Regions from separate parts of the Streptomyces sp. NPDC088097 genome, predicted to be linked through region 1. Evidence: riboswitches for the same ligand, from Rfam matches in the RefSeq annotation. Region 1 holds a riboswitch; each other region holds the start of a gene.

What was found. A riboswitch is a leader RNA that binds a small molecule or an ion and turns the genes downstream of it on or off. The one in region 1 is predicted to bind cyclic di-AMP.
Positions count from the first base shown of each region.
Region 2: linked by a shared signal. The riboswitch ahead of ACIOD1_RS16870 (M23 family metallopeptidase) and the one ahead of ACIOD1_RS25105 (transglycosylase family protein) in region 1 are both predicted to bind cyclic di-AMP.
Region 3: linked by a shared signal. The riboswitch ahead of ACIOD1_RS14210 (LysM peptidoglycan-binding domain-containing M23 family metallopeptidase) and the one ahead of ACIOD1_RS25105 (transglycosylase family protein) in region 1 are both predicted to bind cyclic di-AMP.

Region 1 is NZ_JBIUTJ010000010.1:83,279-89,067, reverse strand. Features, by position in the region: gene ACIOD1_RS25115 (cytochrome P450) at 1-710, shown strand, start outside; gene ACIOD1_RS25110 (transglycosylase family protein) at 846-1,868, shown strand; cyclic di-AMP (ydaO/yuaA leader) riboswitch at 2,146-2,317, shown strand; gene ACIOD1_RS25105 (transglycosylase family protein) at 2,320-3,048, shown strand; gene eno (phosphopyruvate hydratase) at 3,304-4,590, shown strand; gene ACIOD1_RS25095 (septum formation initiator family protein) at 4,695-5,183, shown strand; gene ACIOD1_RS25090 (DUF501 domain-containing protein) at 5,226-5,765, shown strand; gene ACIOD1_RS25085 (exopolyphosphatase) at 5,762-5,789, shown strand, end outside.
Region 2 is NZ_JBIUTJ010000004.1:670,003-675,791, forward strand. Features, by position in the region: partial or broken gene ACIOD1_RS16865 (GntR family transcriptional regulator) at 1-554, opposite strand, end outside; gene ACIOD1_RS16870 (M23 family metallopeptidase) at 740-1,549, opposite strand; cyclic di-AMP (ydaO/yuaA leader) riboswitch at 1,562-1,721, opposite strand; gene ACIOD1_RS16875 (pitrilysin family protein) at 1,970-3,337, opposite strand; gene ACIOD1_RS16880 (M16 family metallopeptidase) at 3,358-4,719, opposite strand; gene ACIOD1_RS16885 (DNA topoisomerase IV subunit A) at 4,997-5,789, shown strand, end outside.
Region 3 is NZ_JBIUTJ010000004.1:23,169-28,957, reverse strand. Features, by position in the region: gene ACIOD1_RS14220 (aspartate aminotransferase family protein) at 1-242, shown strand, start outside; gene ACIOD1_RS14215 (tyrosine-protein phosphatase) at 314-1,132, opposite strand; cyclic di-AMP (ydaO/yuaA leader) riboswitch at 1,455-1,634, shown strand; gene ACIOD1_RS14210 (LysM peptidoglycan-binding domain-containing M23 family metallopeptidase) at 1,639-2,658, shown strand; gene ACIOD1_RS14205 (SGNH/GDSL hydrolase family protein) at 2,822-3,607, shown strand; gene ACIOD1_RS14200 (MBL fold metallo-hydrolase) at 3,769-4,980, shown strand; gene ACIOD1_RS14195 (ATP-binding protein) at 5,301-5,789, shown strand, end outside.

The DNA of each region.
Region 1 (5,789 bases):
ACGGCGGCGGTCCGCGCGGGGGCGTGGCCCGTTCGGTGAAGCGGATCCGCACCTACCTCGGGGAACTGATCCACCGCAAGCGGGACGATCCAGGCGACGACCTCATCTCGGACCTGATCCGGGCGAGCGACCACGGGGACCACCTGACGGAGGCCGAGGCCACCGCGATGGCCTTCATCCTGCTCTTCGCCGGCTTCGAGACCACCGTGAACCTCATCGGCAACGGCATCCACTCCCTCTTCGTGAACCCGGACCAGCGCGAGCGCCTCCAGGCCTCCCTGGCGGCCGGGGAGAGCGCCCTGCTGGAGACGGGGGTGGAGGAACTGCTGCGCTACGACGGCCCGGTGGAGCTGGCCACCTGGCGGTTCGCGACCGAGCCGCTGACCCTCGGCGGGCAGGAGGTCGCGGTCGGGGACCCGGTGCTGGTCGTCCTCGCGGCGGCCGACCGTGACCCCGAGCGGTTCGCGGACCCCGACACGCTGGACCTTTCCCGAAGTGACAATCAGCACCTCGGCTACGGCCACGGGATCCACTACTGCCTCGGCGCCCCCCTGGCCCGACTCGAAGGCCAGACGGCCCTCGCGACCCTGCTCACCCGCCTGCCTGATCTGGAACTTTCCGTTCCGTCAGAGGATCTGCGCTGGCGCGGCGGACTGATCATGAGGGGCCTGCGCACCCTCCCGGTCCGCTTCACGCCCCGAAACGCCTGAGTCGGGCATCCCGGGTCATCCCGGGCCGCCACGGCCCCCGTTGACCGGAAGCCGGGCCCCTTCGAACTTGTGACATCCGTTCGAAGGGGACTAGGTTCTGCCGTTACCCCGCCGTTATGCGAAAGGTGCATCCTCATGCTTCCCGGGAACGGCCGCCACAGACGCCCCCGCCAGGTACCCGCCCTGGTCGTCACCGCCGGAGTTGCCGGCTCCGCTCTGGCCCTGCCACTGCTCGCCACGACGAACGCGAGCGCGGCCGACATCGCCACGTGGGACAAGGTCGCCGACTGCGAGAGCGGCGGCACCTGGAGCGCCAACTACGGCAGCGGTGCATACGGAGGACTCCAGTTCACCCTGGAGCAGTGGAAGGCCGCCGGCGGACTCGCCTACGCGGCGCGCCCCGACCTCGCCAGCCGCTCCCAGCAGATAGCCGTCGGCGAACGGGTCCTCGCCTCCCAGGGCCCCCAGGCGTGGCCGCTGTGCTCCACGTCGGCCGGGCTGACCCGGACCGGCCCCGCGGCCGAGGTGGACCCGGGCCACGAGCCCGCGCCGATCACGCCCACCCCCTCGCGCCCCGACGCCTCGGTCCCCGTCACCGGGTCCGGTTCGAAGGCGACGGACTTCGGCGCCCCGACCCCGCAGCCCGCCGACCCGCAGGGCGGCGGCCCCAGCGGCCTGCCGGACTACCCGCTCGGCCCCTCCAGTGGACTGCCCGTCATGCCCGACCCGGACTACACCACGCCACCCGCCGTCCCGACGGTTCCGCCGTCCACCGCGCCCGGCACCCCGACCGCGCCGGGCACTCCCACCGCGCCCGGCACCCCCACCGCCCCGGTGGACCCGACGGCCCCGGTCACCCCGACCGCCCCCGTGGACCCGAGTGCCCCCACCGTTCCGGTCGACCCGAAGGCCGAGGCCGGTGACGGCGCGGGCAAGCACCGCGGCCCGGCCGCGCTGGAGCTCCCCGGCACTCCTGGCGCGTCGTCAGGGACCGCTGAGCCCACGTACACGGTGAAAGCGGGCGACAACCTGACCGACATCGCGAAGGCCAAGGGACTCGGCGGGGGCTGGAACGCGCTCTACGAGGCCAACGAGCAGGTCATCGGCGGGGACGCAGACCTCATCAAGCCCGGCCAGAACCTGGATCTAACCAAGTAATAGGGGCAGTTCGGGCATCCAGAAAGAGCTGAATGTCCGTTATCGCCAAATGAGACATGCGTCTCTTCCGGTCAACTGGCGTGTCCCGTTCCGGAACTTCCGCAAACCCCGTCCTCACCTGCGCAAACGTGGTTCGCAACGGTGCAAGTGGGGCGGTTTCTCCCCGATGTCGCGCGTTGAACATCGGGGAGAGACCTGCCTACCTTCTGAATCGCTCGCCACCGCGGGCTCCTTCGACCGCATCGCCGAATCCTGCCGGCGGACGGAGGGAACACACGTCGCGTAAGCGCCGAAGGCAGGAGCGGGGGAACCAAGGTAGGCGCCGGGAACGGCCGTTGAGAGACGGTCACGAACCGGCTAGGGGTTAAGACGTGCGCTAGGTCGCACGGCCGGGCAACTCATCCGCCCGAACCCGACAGCTCACCTCGAAGGCGTCGGTGAGGAGAAATCCATGCTGCTTTCCGGCAAGGGCAAGCACCGCCGCGGCTCCAAGGCCGTCCGTATCGTCACGCTCGCCGGTGTCGCCGGTGTCGCCGTCGCCGCCCCGCTGATGACCGCGGGTGCCGCGAGCGCCGCCACCGCCTCCGAGTGGGACAAGGTCGCGTCCTGCGAGGCCGGTGGCAACTGGTCCATCAACACGGGCAACGGCTACTACGGCGGCCTGCAGTTCTCGTCGTCCACGTGGGCGGCGTACGGCGGCAAGGCGTACGCCTCGCAGGCCAACCAGGCCAGCAAGTCCCAGCAGATAGCCATCGCCGAGAAGGTCCTCAAGGGCCAGGGCAAGGGCGCCTGGCCGTCCTGCGGCGTCGGCCTGTCCAACTCCTCCTACAACGGCGGCGGCTCGACCACCACGCCCGCCAAGCCGAAGCCGGAGACCCCCAAGCCCGCGAAGCCGGCCACGCCGAAGCCGACCGCGCCGAAGACGCAGACCCCCCGCGACGAGGCCCCGGTGACCCGCTCCGAGCGCACCGAGACCCCCGCGCCGACGAAGACCGAGACCTCGACCGAGGCCCCCAAGACGGGCAACGGCTCCTACGTGGTCAAGTCGGGCGACACCCTCGGCTCCATCGCCAAGGCGAACAACGTCAAGGGTGGCTGGGAGAAGCTCTTCGAGCTGAACAAGGACATCGTCAAGGACGCGAACCTGATCTTCCCGGGTCAGAAGCTGCACCTCGGCTGAACCTTCGGGTAACAGCACCCCCGCACCACCCGCCGCCCGGCGCGCCGTTCGCGCGCCGGGCGGCGGCATGTCCCGGCCCGGGGCCCGGCTGATCAAGAGTCGTATGTCCTGGATGAAGGGTATTCGGGCCCTTTTTCGTCCCAGGACCCGGGCGGTCGGCCGGTCGACCGGCCCGATCCGGTTAGGCTCTAGTCGGCAAGGCCGTCCCGCGGCCTGACACACCACCGCACACCCAGCGTCACATCCCAGAAGGAGATGCTCGTGCCCTCCATCGACGTCGTCGTAGCCCGGGAAATCCTGGACTCCCGAGGCAACCCCACGGTCGAGGTCGAGGTGGGCCTCGACGATGGCAGCACCGGCCGTGCTGCCGTTCCGTCCGGCGCCTCCACCGGTGCGTTCGAGGCCATCGAGCTGCGTGACGGCGACCCCAGCCGTTACTTCGGCAAGGGCGTCGAGAAGGCCGTCCTCGCCGTCATCGAGCAGATCGGACCGGAGCTCGTCGGCTACGACGCCACCGAGCAGCGCCTGATCGACCAGGCCATGTTCGACCTGGACGGCACCGACAACAAGGGCTCCCTCGGCGCCAACGCCATCCTCGGCGTGTCCCTGGCCGTGGCCCACGCCGCGTCCGAGGCCTCGGACCTGCCGCTCTTCCGCTACCTCGGCGGCCCGAACGCGCACCTGCTGCCCGTTCCGATGATGAACATCCTCAACGGGGGGTCGCACGCCGACTCCAACGTCGACATCCAGGAGTTCATGATCGCCCCGATCGGCGCGGAGTCCTTCTCCGAGGCGCTGCGTTGGGGTGCGGAGGTCTACCACACCCTCAAGAAGGTCCTGCACACCAAGGGCCTCTCCACCGGTCTCGGCGACGAGGGCGGCTTCGCCCCGAACCTGGAGTCCAACCGCGCCGCGCTCGACCTCATCGTCGAGGCCATCAAGCAGGCCGGCTACGTCCCGGGCAAGGACATCGCGCTGGCGCTCGACGTCGCCGCGTCCGAGTTCTACAAGGACGGCAAGTACGAGTTCGAGGGCCAGTCCCGCTCGGCCGCCGAGATGACCGAGTACTACGAGGAGCTCGTCTCCGCGTACCCGATGGTCTCCATCGAGGACCCGCTGTACGAGGACGACTGGGCCGGCTGGAAGACCCTCACCGACCGCCTGGGCTCCAAGGTCCAGATCGTCGGCGACGACCTCTTCGTCACCAACCCCGAGCGCCTCGCCCGCGGCATCGAGGAGGGCTCCGCGAACGCCCTGCTCGTCAAGGTGAACCAGATCGGTTCGCTGACCGAGACCCTCGACGCCGTCGAGATGGCCCAGCGCAACGGCTTCAAGTGCATGATGTCGCACCGCTCCGGCGAGACCGAGGACGTCACCATCGCCGACCTCGCCGTCGCCGTGAACTGCGGCCAGATCAAGACCGGCGCCCCGGCCCGCTCGGACCGCGTCGCCAAGTACAACCAGCTGCTGCGCATCGAGGAGATCCTCGACGACGCCGCCGTGTACGCGGGCCGTTCCGCGTTCCCGCGCTTCAAGGGCTGACGGCTCCCGGGCGAAGGCCGCGCCTAGCCTCCGTACGTCCCCGCACTCGGTCCCGTACCGTGGGCGGGGACGTATTGCGTACTGCGCACAGGGGAGGCGGGGCGATGGCCGGGAACCGTGATCGGTTCTCCACCTTCTCGACGGCGACCAGGCTCAAGGAGCTCGGCGAGCGGACCGCGGCGCACGTCTACCGCTCCCAGTCGCGCCGTCACATCCGCCGCAGCCGGCTGACGGGCCGTGCGGCGCTGCTGGTGCTCGTCCTCTGTACCCTGGTCGTCGCCCTCGCGTACCCGATGCGCCAGTACGTCTCCCAACGCTCGGAGATCGCCGACCAGCAGCGGGGCGCCCACGACGCGCGCAAGCGCCTCGACGAGCTCCGCGACGAGAAGGCCCGCTGGCAGGATCCGGCGTACGCGGAGCAGCAGGCGCGCGAGCACCTGCACTTCCTGCGCCCGGGGGAGATCGGCTACATCATGACCGACCCCGGTTCCGGGGCCGCGGAACACCGCCGCGGCGGCCAGGCCGGTGCCGACCGGCCCTGGTACTCGAACGTCTGGGACGGGGTCGACAAGGCCGACCGCCCGGGCGAGTGATCCCGCAACCCACCCACGAGAACGAAGAGACTTCCTCCAGGCATGCAGACGCCCCCGCCCCAGACCGACCGGACCGAGCCGACCGACGCCGACATCGAGGCCTTCCAGCAGCAGCTCGGCCGCCCCCCGCGCGGGCTGCGCGCGATCGCGCACCGCTGCCCCTGTGGTCAGCCGGACGTGGTCGAGACCGCCCCCCGGCTGCCCGACGGCACGCCCTTCCCGACGCTGTTCTATCTGACCTGCCCGCGCGCCGCCGGTGCGATCGGCACGCTGGAGGCCAACGGCGTGATGAAGGAGATGCAGGCCCGGCTCGCCGAGGACCCGGAGCTGGCCGACGCCTACCGGGCCGCGCACGAGGACTACCTCACCCGCCGCGACGCCATCGAGGTGCTCCAGGGCTTCCCGAGCGCGGGCGGCATGCCCGACCGCGTGAAGTGCCTGCACGTGCTGGTCGGCCACTCCCTGGCCGCCGGCCCGGGCGTGAACCCCTTCGGCGACGAGGCCCTGGCCATGCTGCCCGAGTGGTGGGCCAAGGGCGCCTGCGTCACCCCGTGCGCGGAGCGCAAGGAATCCGACGCGTGATCCGGGTCGCGGGCATCGACTGCG
Region 2 (5,789 bases), on a different contig from region 1:
GCGTCGCCGCGCGCCACCGCGTCCACGATCGCCCCGTACTCCGTCCAGGAGTCCATCGGCCGCGCCGGCGCGTCCACCAGGTACATCCACGCGATCTTGTGCCGGGTCTGGGTCAGCAGGGCGATCAGCCCGGGACTGTCGGAGGCCTGGGCCAGGGTCTCGTGGAACCAGCCCCCCAGGGCCCTCAGATCCTCCCCCTGCCCCCTCCGGGCCCGCTCCTGGCCCAGCCTGACCAGTCCGCGCAGCACCTTCAGGTGGGCCTCGCCGCGCCGGTGGGCGGCGCGGGCGGCGGCGAGGGGCTCCAGCAGCATCCTCAGTTCCAGTAGGTCGGCGGCCTCCTGGGCGCTCGGTTCGGCCACACAGGCGCCCGCGTGCCGCCGGGTCGTGACGAACCCCTCGGACTCCAGCGTGCGCAGCGCCTCGCGGACCGGGACGCGCGAGACTCCGTACCGGCGGGCGAGCACCTCCTCGGTGAGCCGGCCTCCGGGGCCGAAGAACCCGGAAACGATGTCGTCGCGGATCGCTGTGCATACCGCGTGCGCAGGAATTCGCAAGGCCGGACCTCCGCTTGATTTCGACGGCCGGCGTCATCGCCGGGATCGTGACCGTGCTGCGACTCTATTGCAACACACGATAATTTCCGAGGACGGCCTGAATTACGAAACATTCCGCACGTGCGGGAAACGAAGAAGACCCCGGCTCGGAGAGCCGGGGTCTTCTTCGTCGATGTGCGTGCGGATCAGACGTCGACGCCGTGGCTGCGCAGGTACGCCAGCGGGTTGATGTCGGTGCCGTACGTGGCGCCGGAGCGGGCCTCGAAGTGCAGGTGGGCACCGCTGGAGTTGCCGGTGTTGCCGGACAGGCCGATCTGCTCGCCGGCGCCGACGGTCTGGCCGACGGAGACGCTCAGCGAGGACATGTGTCCGTACTGGGTGTAGGTGCCGTCGTTGTGGCGGATGACGACGTTGTTGCCGTACGCGCCACCCCAGCCGGCCTCGACGATCGTGCCCGCGCCCACGGCGTGGACCGTGGTGCCGGAGTCGGCGTGGAAGTCGATGCCGGTGTGGCTGCCGGAGGCCCACATGCCACCACCGGCGCCGTAGTTCGTGCTGACGTACGAGCCCGTGATCGGGGCGACGTAGGCGTTGAGGCGCTTGCGCTCCTCGTCGCGGGCGGCGCGCTCGGCGGCATCGCGCTCGGACTTCGCCTTGGCCTCGGCGGCCTCGGCGGTGCGCTTGGCCTCGGCGGCCCGCTGCTTGGCGTCGGCCTCGGCCTGGGCCTGGACCGCGATCGCCTCAGCGGCGCGCTGCTGGGAGTCGACCTGGTCCTGGAGGTCGGCCTGGAGGCCGTCGGCCACGACGATCGAGTTCTGGCCGGTGTCCTCGGCGGAGTGACCGTTGTTGTCGGCCGCGAAGGCCGGGGCCGCGATGGTGGCGACCACGCCCGTGGTGGCGAGGGCGGCTATGCCGGCGTAGCCGGCGGTCTTACGGCTCAAACGGCTGGAACCACGGTGCTTGCCGGGAGCTGCGGTACGACTGCCAAACGCCATGAAGGGGCTGATCCTTTCCTTCCCTCTCGCCTACCGGGTTAGCTGACGGGTTCGGAGCAGGAAGGTCTCCTACGGGCCCCCTCTTGCGAGGCGGTCCGATTCACCCCAGGGACGCATGTGGGTCCCCGGCTCCCCAGGCTCGCGCCTGACGGGGACTCGGCGATCGCTGTCCGGTGCCGCGGGTGCGGCGGGCACAACTGACGGACAGCAAGAGCGACGCTAGGCGGACCGCCAGTCGATCACCAAACAGACGAGCTATTTTGTTGCGTACGCCACACCGCATACGCGCAACCTCCGCAGTAAAGCGGACAAAAAGGGGTTCCGGCGGTGAATCCGCCGGAACCCCTTGTCAGAGCCCGGTGTTAGGGGTCGGCGGTGGAGCCGCGGTCGGAGCCCGGTCGGGACTCCTTCCCCCCGACGTCAGTTGGTGACGACGGTGACCTCGCCGATCCCGAGGGCCCGTACGGGCTCCTCGATCAGGGCGGCGTCGCCCACCAGGACGGTGACCAGTCGGTCCACCGGGAAAGCGCTCACGACCGCCGAAGTGGCCTCGGCCGTACCGGTTTCCGCGAGGCGCGCGTACAACCGCGCCTGGTAGTCGTCCGGCAGCTCCTGCTCCACCTGGTCGGCGAGGGTGCCGGCGACGGAGGCGGCCGTCTCGAACTTGAGCGGGGCCACGCCCACCAGGTTCTGCACCGCCACGTCCCGTTCGGCGTCGGTCAGTCCGCCCTGGGCGAGGGTGCGCAGCACCTTCCAGAGGTCGTCCAGCGCCGGACCGGTGTTGGGGGTGTCCACGGAGCCGCTGATGGCGAGCATCGAGGCGCCCTTGCCGTCGGCGGTGGAGCGCAGCACCTGGCCGAAGGCGCGTACCCCGTAGGTGTAGCCCTTCTCCTCGCGCAGCACCTTGTCCAGGCGGGAGGTGAGGGTCCCGCCGAGGCAGTAGGTGCCGAGCACCTGCGGGGCCCAGACGATGTCGTGCCGGTCCGGTCCGATCCGGCCGATGAGCAGCTGGGTCTGCACCGCCCCGGGCCGGTCCACGATGACCACGCGGCCCGTGTCGTCGGCCGTCACCGGCGGGACCGGGAGCGGCGCGGCGGTGTCGCCGGTCCAGGTGCCGAGGGTGTCCGCCAGCACGGCGTCCAGATCGATGCCGGTCAGGTCGCCGACGACCACCGCGGTGGAGGTGGCGGGGCGCACGTGGGCCGTGTAGAAGGCGCGTACGGCCGCCGCGTCGATCCGCGCGACCGTCTCCTCGGTGCCCTGGCGCGGGCGGGACATGCGCAGGGTCGCCGGGAACAGCTCCTTGGAGAGCTGCTTGGCGGCGCGGCGCTGCGGGTTGGCCAGCTCGTGCGGGATCTCGTCGAGCCGGTTGCGGACCAGGCGGTCGACCTCGTTGTCCGCGAAGGCGGGCGCGCGCAGCGCCTCGGCGAGCAGTCCGAGCGCCTTGTGCAGGCGGGAGGCCGGCACCTCCAGGGAGACCCGCAGACCGGGGTGGTCGGCGTGCGCGTCGAGGGTGGCGCCGCAGCGCTCCAGCTCGGCGGCGAACTCCTCGGCGGAGTGCTTGTCGGTGCCCTCCGACAGGGCGCGGGCCATGATGGTCGCCACCCCGTCGAGGCCCTGCGGCTCGGCGTCCAGCGGGGCCGCGAGGTTGATCTCCACGGCGACGACCTGTTGGCCGGGGCGGTGGCAGCGCAGCAGGGTCAGGCCGTTGGACAGCGTGCCGCGCTCGGGGGCGGGGAACGCCCACGGCTGGGGCTCGCCGGCCTCGGGGCGCGGGTGGAAGGTCATCGTGACGGCTGCGGTGTCGCTCACTGCTCCGCCCCTTCGTTCTCGTCGGATCCGGTCTCGTCGGAGTCCGTGTCCGTGTCTTCGGCAGCGACCGGTTCGTACACCAGGACCGCGCGGTTGTCAGGGCGCAGTCGGGCCGCGGCCACGGCCTGCACCTCCTCGGCGGTGACGTCCAGGACGCGCCCGACGGCCGTCAGCGCCAGCTGCGGGTCGCCGAACAGGACCGCGAAGCGGCACAGTTCGTCGGCGCGGCCGGCGACGGTGCTGAGGCGGTCCAGCCATTCGCGTTCCAGCTGGGCCTGCGCGCGCTCCATCTCCTCGGCGGTGGGGCCCTCGGCGGCGAACCGGGCGAGTTCCTCGTCGACGGCGGCCTCGATGGCGGGGACCTCGACGCCGCTGGAGGTCTTGACGTCCAGCCAGCCCAGCGAGGGCGCGCCGGCCAGGCGCAGCATGCCGAATCCGGCCGCCACGGCGCTCTGGTCGCGGCGCACCAGGCGGTTGTGGAGGCGGGAGGACTCCCCTCCGCCGAGCACGGTGAGGGCCACGTCGGCGGCGTCGCACTCGCGGGTGCCGTCGTGCGGGAGGCGGTAGGCGGCCATCAGCGCGCGGGCCGGGACCTCCTCGACGATCTCCTCGCGCAGCTGCGCGCCCATGACCTCGGGCAGGGAGCCGTCGCGGGGCGGCTGCTTGCCGTCGTGCGCGGGGATGGTGCCGAAGTACTTCTCGACCCAGGCGAGCGTGCGCACGGGGTCGATGTCGCCCACGACCGACAGGACGGCGTTGTTGGGCGCGTAGTACGTACGGAAGAAGTGGCGCGCGTCCTCCAGGGACGCGGCGTCCAGGTCGGCCATGGAGCCGATCGGGGTGTGGTGGTAGGGGTGGCCCTCCGGGTAGGCGAGGGCGGTCAGCTTCTCGAACGCCGTGCCGTAGGGGACGTTGTCGTAGCGCTGACGACGCTCGTTCTTGACGACGTCGCGCTGGTTCTCCATGGACTCCTCGTCCAGGGCGGCCAGCAGCGAGCCCATCCGGTCCGCCTCCAGCCACAGGGCGAGTTCCAGCTGGTGGGCCGGCATCGTCTCGAAGTAGTTGGTGCGCTCGAAGCTGGTGGTGCCGTTGAGGGAACCGCCGGCGCCCTGGACCAGCTCGAAGTGCCCGTTGCCCGGAACGCTGGACGAGCCCTGGAACATCAGGTGCTCGAAGAGGTGAGCCAGACCCGTCCGCCCCTTGACTTCGTGGCGCGAGCCGACGTCGTACCAGAGGCAGACGGCGGCGACCGGGGTGAGGTGGTCCTCGGACAGCACCACGCGCAGGCCGTTGGCCAGCCGGTGCTCGGTCGCTGTCAGGCCGCCGGAGCCCGCCTGAGCTGTGGCCGTGTGACCCATGGGCATGTGGTCCCTTCGATCGCGATGCAGAGAATTCGGTCAGACCTGCCACTGTATGCAAGCGTGTCGGCCGCCGGAGAAGTTCCCGGGCCCCGCCCCTGACTCCGTCCGGGGGGGAGCCCCGGGGTCGGAGTCGGCGTTGTCGGTGCCTCGGGCGACAATGGTCGACGTCGACCCCGGTCGGACCGCCGAGCGCGACCCGCCCGAACGTCCGGCCCGGCCGGAACCCCGCACCACCCCCGTACACCCCGAACCTTGGTTAAGGAGCCGCGCAGCGATGGCCCGCCGCAGCACGAAGACCCCGCCGCCGGAGGACTTCGAGGAGAAGATCCTCGACATCGACGTCGTCGATGAAATGCAGGGCTCCTTCCTTGAGTACGCGTACTCGGTGATCTACTCCCGGGCCCTGCCCGACGCCCGGGACGGCATGAAGCCGGTGCACCGGCGCATCGTCTACCAGATGAACGAGATGGGCCTGCGCCCCGACCGGGGGTACGTCAAGTGCGCCCGCGTCGTCGGCGAGGTGATGGGCAAGCTGCACCCGCACGGCGACTCGTCGATCTACGACGCCCTCGTGCGCATGGCCCAGCCCTTCTCGATGCGGCTGCCGCTGGTCGATGGCCACGGCAACTTCGGCTCGCTCGGCAACGACGACCCGCCGGCCGCCATGCGTTACACCGAGTGCAAGATGGCGGACGCCACCTCGCTGATGACGGAGTCGATCGACGAGGACACCGTCGACTTCACCGCCAACTACGACGGCCAGGAGCGGGAGCCGGTGGCACTGCCCGCCGCCTACCCGAACCTGCTGGTCAACGGCGCCTCCGGGATCGCCGTCGGCATGGCCACCAACATGGCACCGCACAACCTGGGCGAGGTCATCGCCGCGGCCCGCCACCTGATCCGCTACCCGGAGGCGGACCTGGAGGCGCTGATGCGCTTCGTGCCGGGTCCCGACCTGCCGACCGGCGGTCGGATCGTGGGCCTGTCCGGCATCAAGGACGCCTACGAGAACGGCCGGGGCACCTTCAAGATCCGCGCGACGGTGGCCGTCGAGGACGTGACCCCGC
Region 3 (5,789 bases), on a different contig from region 1:
GCAAGGGGCTCTTCGCGCAGATGGTGGTGGTGCCGTTGCTGCACAAGCACCGGATCCTCACCCAGGTCTCGGGGGACCACCTGGAGGTCATCAAGCTCATCCCGCCGCTGATCGTGGACGAGGGCGACGTCGACCGGTTCGTCGGCGCCTTCCGCGAGGTCATGGACGAGGCGCACGCCGGGGGCGGCCTGATGTGGGACTTCGGCCGGACGCTCGTCAAGCAGGCCGTCGCACAGCGCTGACGGCCCACCGGGGCGCGGGAGGAAGAGGCGCGGGGGGGACGGGGTGCGCGCACCCCGTCCCCTCCCGGACCTCAGTCGAGCAGCCGCTCCCGCAGCCGGTCCAGGGTCTCGGGCGCGAGTCCGAGGCCCTCGGCGAGGTAACGGTCCACCGTGCCCCAGTCCTCCGCGATGGCCTCGAACGCCGCGAGGAGGTACTCGGCGCGGGCGTCGAAGAGCGGCGCGAGCAGCTCCGTCACCTCGGGGGAGCGGGGCGCGGCGGAGTCGGAGCCCCGGCGCACCAGGTAGCGGTTGTGCGGGACGTTGGACAGCACGTAGTCGGCGACGACCGCCTCGCGCTCGACGCCCAGCGCGAGCAGGGTCACGGCGATCGACAGCCCGGCCCGGTCCTTGCCCGCGGCGCAGTGCATGAGCGCCGGCACGCTGTGCTCCGCCAGGGCGCGCACCACCCGGCCGTGCTCGGCGGTGCGGGTGCGGACGATCACGCGGTAGGAGTTCGCCATCCGGGCGGCGGCCCGGCCCTCGCCGAGGGCGGAGCGGAGCTGGTCGAGTTCCCCGTCGCGGACCATCTTCCAGAACTCGCGGCCGTCGGCGGGATCCGACAGCGGGATGTTGACGTTGAGCACGCCCGGCAGTTCGACGTCCCGCCCCTCCAGGGAGTGGTCGGCGGTGTTGCGGAAGTCGAAGATGGTGTGGAGCCCCAGGGACGCGAGGAACTCCGCGTCGTTTTCGGTGGCATGAGCGAGATGTCCGCTTCGGAACAGCACGCCCGGCCTGACCCTGCGCCCGTCAATGGTGGGCAAACCGCCCACATCGCGGAAATTGCGCACTCCGGACAACGCCACCCCGGGTTCGGGTGCGGCCGGATGGGGCTGGGGTATCTGCTGGGTCACGAGTACTCCTCCGCGTCGTCGAGCGTGCTGTGTGTCCGAATTGGACAGATTGCTTCCAACTTGCCATATGAGGTGCTGAGATCGCGCCGGGCTCCGTGAGCCAGATCATACGGTGACCGTGCGTGCCTGATCACGCGATTCGAATTCCCTTGTCGGGGCGCTGTTTGACGGTTCGGAACGGACGGAGGGTAACCGGAATTCGGTCGAGCCCTCACGCCTGTTATCGCGTCAGGGAATTCGTGGCTTGTTGTGTGCGGCCCGGCTCGATTACCTTCGCGATCGATCCGGGTGGACCGCCTAATCCTGCCGCCGCCCGGCAACCGCACCCGACTCGACGCGCGCGGCAGGAGCGGGGGAACCAGGTAAGCCGCCGTTTTCGGATCTTTCTCCGGAACGGCTCGGGGTGAAGCCGTACTCATGGACCCAGTCGTGGCCCACGGGCACGGCCGGACATCTCCAGTCCGAACCCGACAGCTCACCTCGTAGGCGACGGAGAGGAATTCGCCATGCCCCCGAAGGGTAAGCACCGCCGTCCGAAGTCCCGTTCCATATCCCGCGGGTTCGCCGTGGCCGGCACCGGTGGCGCCGCCCTCGCGCTGCCGCTGATGGGCGCCGCCGGCGCCCACGCCGCCGCCCCGGCCGCGACCACCGCCCTGCCGGCCCAGGCCCCGCAGGTGCCCGCCGCGCTCCAGGCCGCCGCCCCCGCGTCGGCTCCCGCCCGGACCGGGTCCGCCCCGACCTCGTACGTGGTCGTCTCCGGCGACTACCTCTCGAAGATCGCCGCGGAGCGCCACCTCGACGGCGGCTGGGAGCGGCTCTACGAGGACAACCGCGAGGCCGTCGGGACCGACCCCTCCCTCATCCACCCGGGCCTGAAGCTCACCCTCGGCGGACCGGGCACGGCCGCCCCGTCCGGCTCCGGCGACGCGGAGCCTTCGAGCGCGACCGGATCCGGCCGCGAGGACACCTCCGACGAGGGCGCGGACTCGGGTACGGGCGCGGACGAGGCCCCCGCCGCTCCCGTCGAGCGGGCCGCCCCGGCGAAGCCGGCCAAGCCAGCGAAGCAGGCCAAGCCGGCGACCGCCGCCGACTCCTCGGGGTCCACGACGCCCTCGACCGGCTCCGGTTTCGTCGCTCCCGTCGATGGGGGCACCTCCACCCCGTACCACCAGAACGGCAGCATGTGGTCCTCCGGTTACCACACCGGCGTCGACTTCATCGCGAGCACCGGCACCCCCGTCAAGGCGGTCGGCGCCGGCACCGTCGTGTCCGCCGGCTGGGGCGGCGCCTACGGCAACGAGGTCGTCATCCGGCACGCCGACGGCAAGTACTCCCAGTACGGCCACTTCTCCTCGCTGTCCGTCTCGGTGGGCCAGACCGTCACCGCCGGCCAGCGGATCGGCCTCTCCGGCGCCACGGGCAACGTGACCGGCCCCCACGTGCACTTCGAGATCCGCACGGGTCCGTCCTACGGCTCGGACATCGACCCGCTCGCCTACCTCCGCTCCAAGGGCGTCAGCATCTGAGATCACCCTCCGCGCGAGCGGGTGAGCACGTGAGGTCGGGGCCCGAGGGGGGTCCCGGCCTCACGTGTACTTATTCCTTATCCCGCGCGTGGTATAGATCACGGTCCGTCAACCCCTCATTACGTTGGCGTAGGTTGCTCACGGGAGTGAAGGATGGGCTCTCGTGGCAGCGACGACGACGACACTCAAGACCATCGGCTCGTACGCGGCGATCGGGGACAGCTTCACCGAAGGAGTGGGGGACCCGGGACCCGGGGGCTCCTTCGTCGGCTGGGCGGACCGGCTCGCCGTGCTCTTGGCCGACCGGCGTGACGAACACGACTTCAGGTACGCGAACCTCGCGGTGCGCGGCAGGCTCCTCGACCAGGTCGTGGCCGAGCAGGTCCCCCGGGCCAAGGAGCTGGCCCCCGACCTGGTCAGCTTCTGTGCGGGCGGCAACGACATCATCCGGCCCGGCAGCGACCCCGACGACGCGGCGGACCGGTTCGAGGCGGCGGTGGCCGACCTCACGGGCTCCGTGGGCCTCGTCCTGATCACCACCGGCTTCGACACCCGGGGCGTGCCGGTCCTCAAGCACCTGCGGGGCAAGATCGCCACGTACAACGCCCACGTGCGCGCCATCGCCGACCGCTACGACTGCCCGGTGCTCGACCTCTGGTCGCTGAAGTCGGTCCAGGACCGCCGTGCCTGGGACGGCGACCGCCTCCACCTCTCGCCCGAGGGGCACACCCGCGTCGCCCTGCGCGCCGCGCAGGTCCTCGGCTACGCGGTCCCGGCCGACCCCGACCAGCCCTGGCCGCCCACGCCGCCGCGCGGATCGGTGGACGTCACCCGGGACAACATCCAGTGGGCCCGCGAGTACCTCGTCCCCTGGATCGGGCGCCGCCTGCGCGGGGAGTCCTCCGGAGACCACGTGGAAGCCAAGCGTCCGGACCTCCTCCCGCTGTAGGCCGACCCCGTCGGCCCGGCGGGACGGGCGGGACGGGAACGACGCAGGGGGCGCGCGGGGATTCCGGGGGCGCGAAGCGGAATCCTCGGGGCGCCGTGCGCGTTGGGACGGTCATAGAGGTACGACCGTCCCACCGTCCTGCACCTTTCCCAGGAGGCGCCTTGACCGGCTCCCTTCCCCTGCGTCCCCGGCTGCGCGCCCTGCGGCCCGAAGCCTTCGGCGCGGATCCGTCCGGCGCGAGGCTCGACCGGATCCTGCGCTCGCCGAACTTCGCCGACGGGGTCTTCCAGAACCCGGTCGGCGCCCGGACCAGGCCCTCCGGCTCGATGGCCGAGTTCGCCAAGATCTACTTCCACAAGGAGCAGCGGCTCCGGCGCAACCCCGGCGCCCCCATCCCGGTGTACCCGACGACCCTCGCCGAACTGGCGAAGCCGCCGGTCAGCGGGTTGCGCCTGACCTGGATGGGGCACTCCACCGTCCTCGTCGAGATCGACGGGCGCCGCGTGCTCTTCGACCCGGTGTGGGGAGAGCGCTGCTCCCCCTTCCCCTTCGCGGGCCCCAAGCGGCTGCACCCGGCGCCGGTGCCGTTGGCCTCCCTGGGCACGGTGGACGTCGTGGTCATCTCCCACGACCACTACGACCACCTGGACCTGCCCACGATCAAGGCCCTGGCCCGCACCGACACGGTCTTCGCCGTCCCCCTGGGCGTCGGAGCCCACCTGGAGCGCTGGGGCGTGCGCCCCGACCGGCTGCGCGAGCTGGACTGGAACGAGTCCACCGAGGTCGCCGGCCTCGCGCTGACGGCCACCCCGGCCCGCCACTTCTGCGGGCGCGGCCTGCGCAACCAGCAGTACACCCTGTGGGCCTCCTGGGTGGTGGCGGGCGAGGAGCACCGCGTCTACCACAGCGGGGACACCGGCTACTTCCCCGGCTTCGCGGAGATCGGCGCCGCGCACGGGCCCTTCGACGCCACGATGATCCAGATCGGTGCCTACTCGGAGTACTGGCCGGACATCCACATGACCCCCGAGGAGGGCATGCGGGCCCACCTCGACCTCCAGGGCGGAGTGGCGCGCGGCACGATGCTGCCGATCCACTGGGGCACCTTCAACCTGGCCCCGCACCCGTGGGACGAGCCCGGCGAGGGCACCATCGCCGCCGCCGAGTCGGCCGGGGCCGCCATCGCCCTGCCGATCCCCGGCCGGCCCTTCGAGCCGGGCGCCGCCGACGCCCCCGACGAGCCCTGGTGGCGTCCCTTCGTGGCGGGCGGCCCGGTACCGGTTCCGGCCGTGGCCCCGACGCCGGCCCCCGCCGAGAGTCCGGCGCCGGCGCCGGCCGTCGGACGGGGCGAGCCGGAGGCCGTCGGCTCGTAGCACGCACCGCGCCCGGAGTGGGTGGAGTGGCTCGGGTGGGCCGTGTGGCTCCGGAGACTCGGGTTGCCCGGGGGACACCTGGGGCGGCGGGGGCGCGGGCGCGCGGAACTGCGCCGCACGCCCCCGCCGCGCACAGGCGTACGCGCTCCCGGCGCATTCGGGCTGTCGTACGAGCGCTCCACCGGGAGCGGGAAGCAGGCCCGCGAAGTTCCCCAACTCGGCGTCGGGGGCGGGAGAGCGCGGTCTAGCGTGGGTATCCGGTGATCAACACCGGGCCCCGGGACACGCTGGGGGCCGGGCCCCACGTACCGAGGACGCCGATGTCCGGACTTCGCGCAGCCCGCCACTCCCCGTCGAGACACGCCGTCACCGGTCCCGGCCGGCAGATACGCCCCCAACTGGTCCGCGCCGCCGTCCTTCCCGCCCTCGCCGTCGCCCTGAGCGGCGCGGCGGCGGTGATCTTCACGCTCCAGCTCGGCGGGGGCGCGGGCGCGCGGGACCCCCGGCTCTGGCCGGTGCTCGGCGGCTGCGCCCTGCTCGTCGTCGGCGCGCTCGCCGCCGCCCTGCTCGGCGCCCAGCGCGCGGCCAAGGCCGTACGCGACCGCTGCGAGGCCCTGCGCCGCTCCAGCGTGCGCGGACGCCAGGAACTGCGGACCGCCGCCGAGCGCCTGGAGCGCGGGGAGAACCCGACGCGGCCCGTCCGGGGCGGTCCCGGCGACCCCCGGGCGGGCGCCGACCCGACCGGGGTGGACGAGTTCTGGCTGCTCGCGCAGGAACTGCGCGGCGCCCGCGAGCAGGCCCACACGACA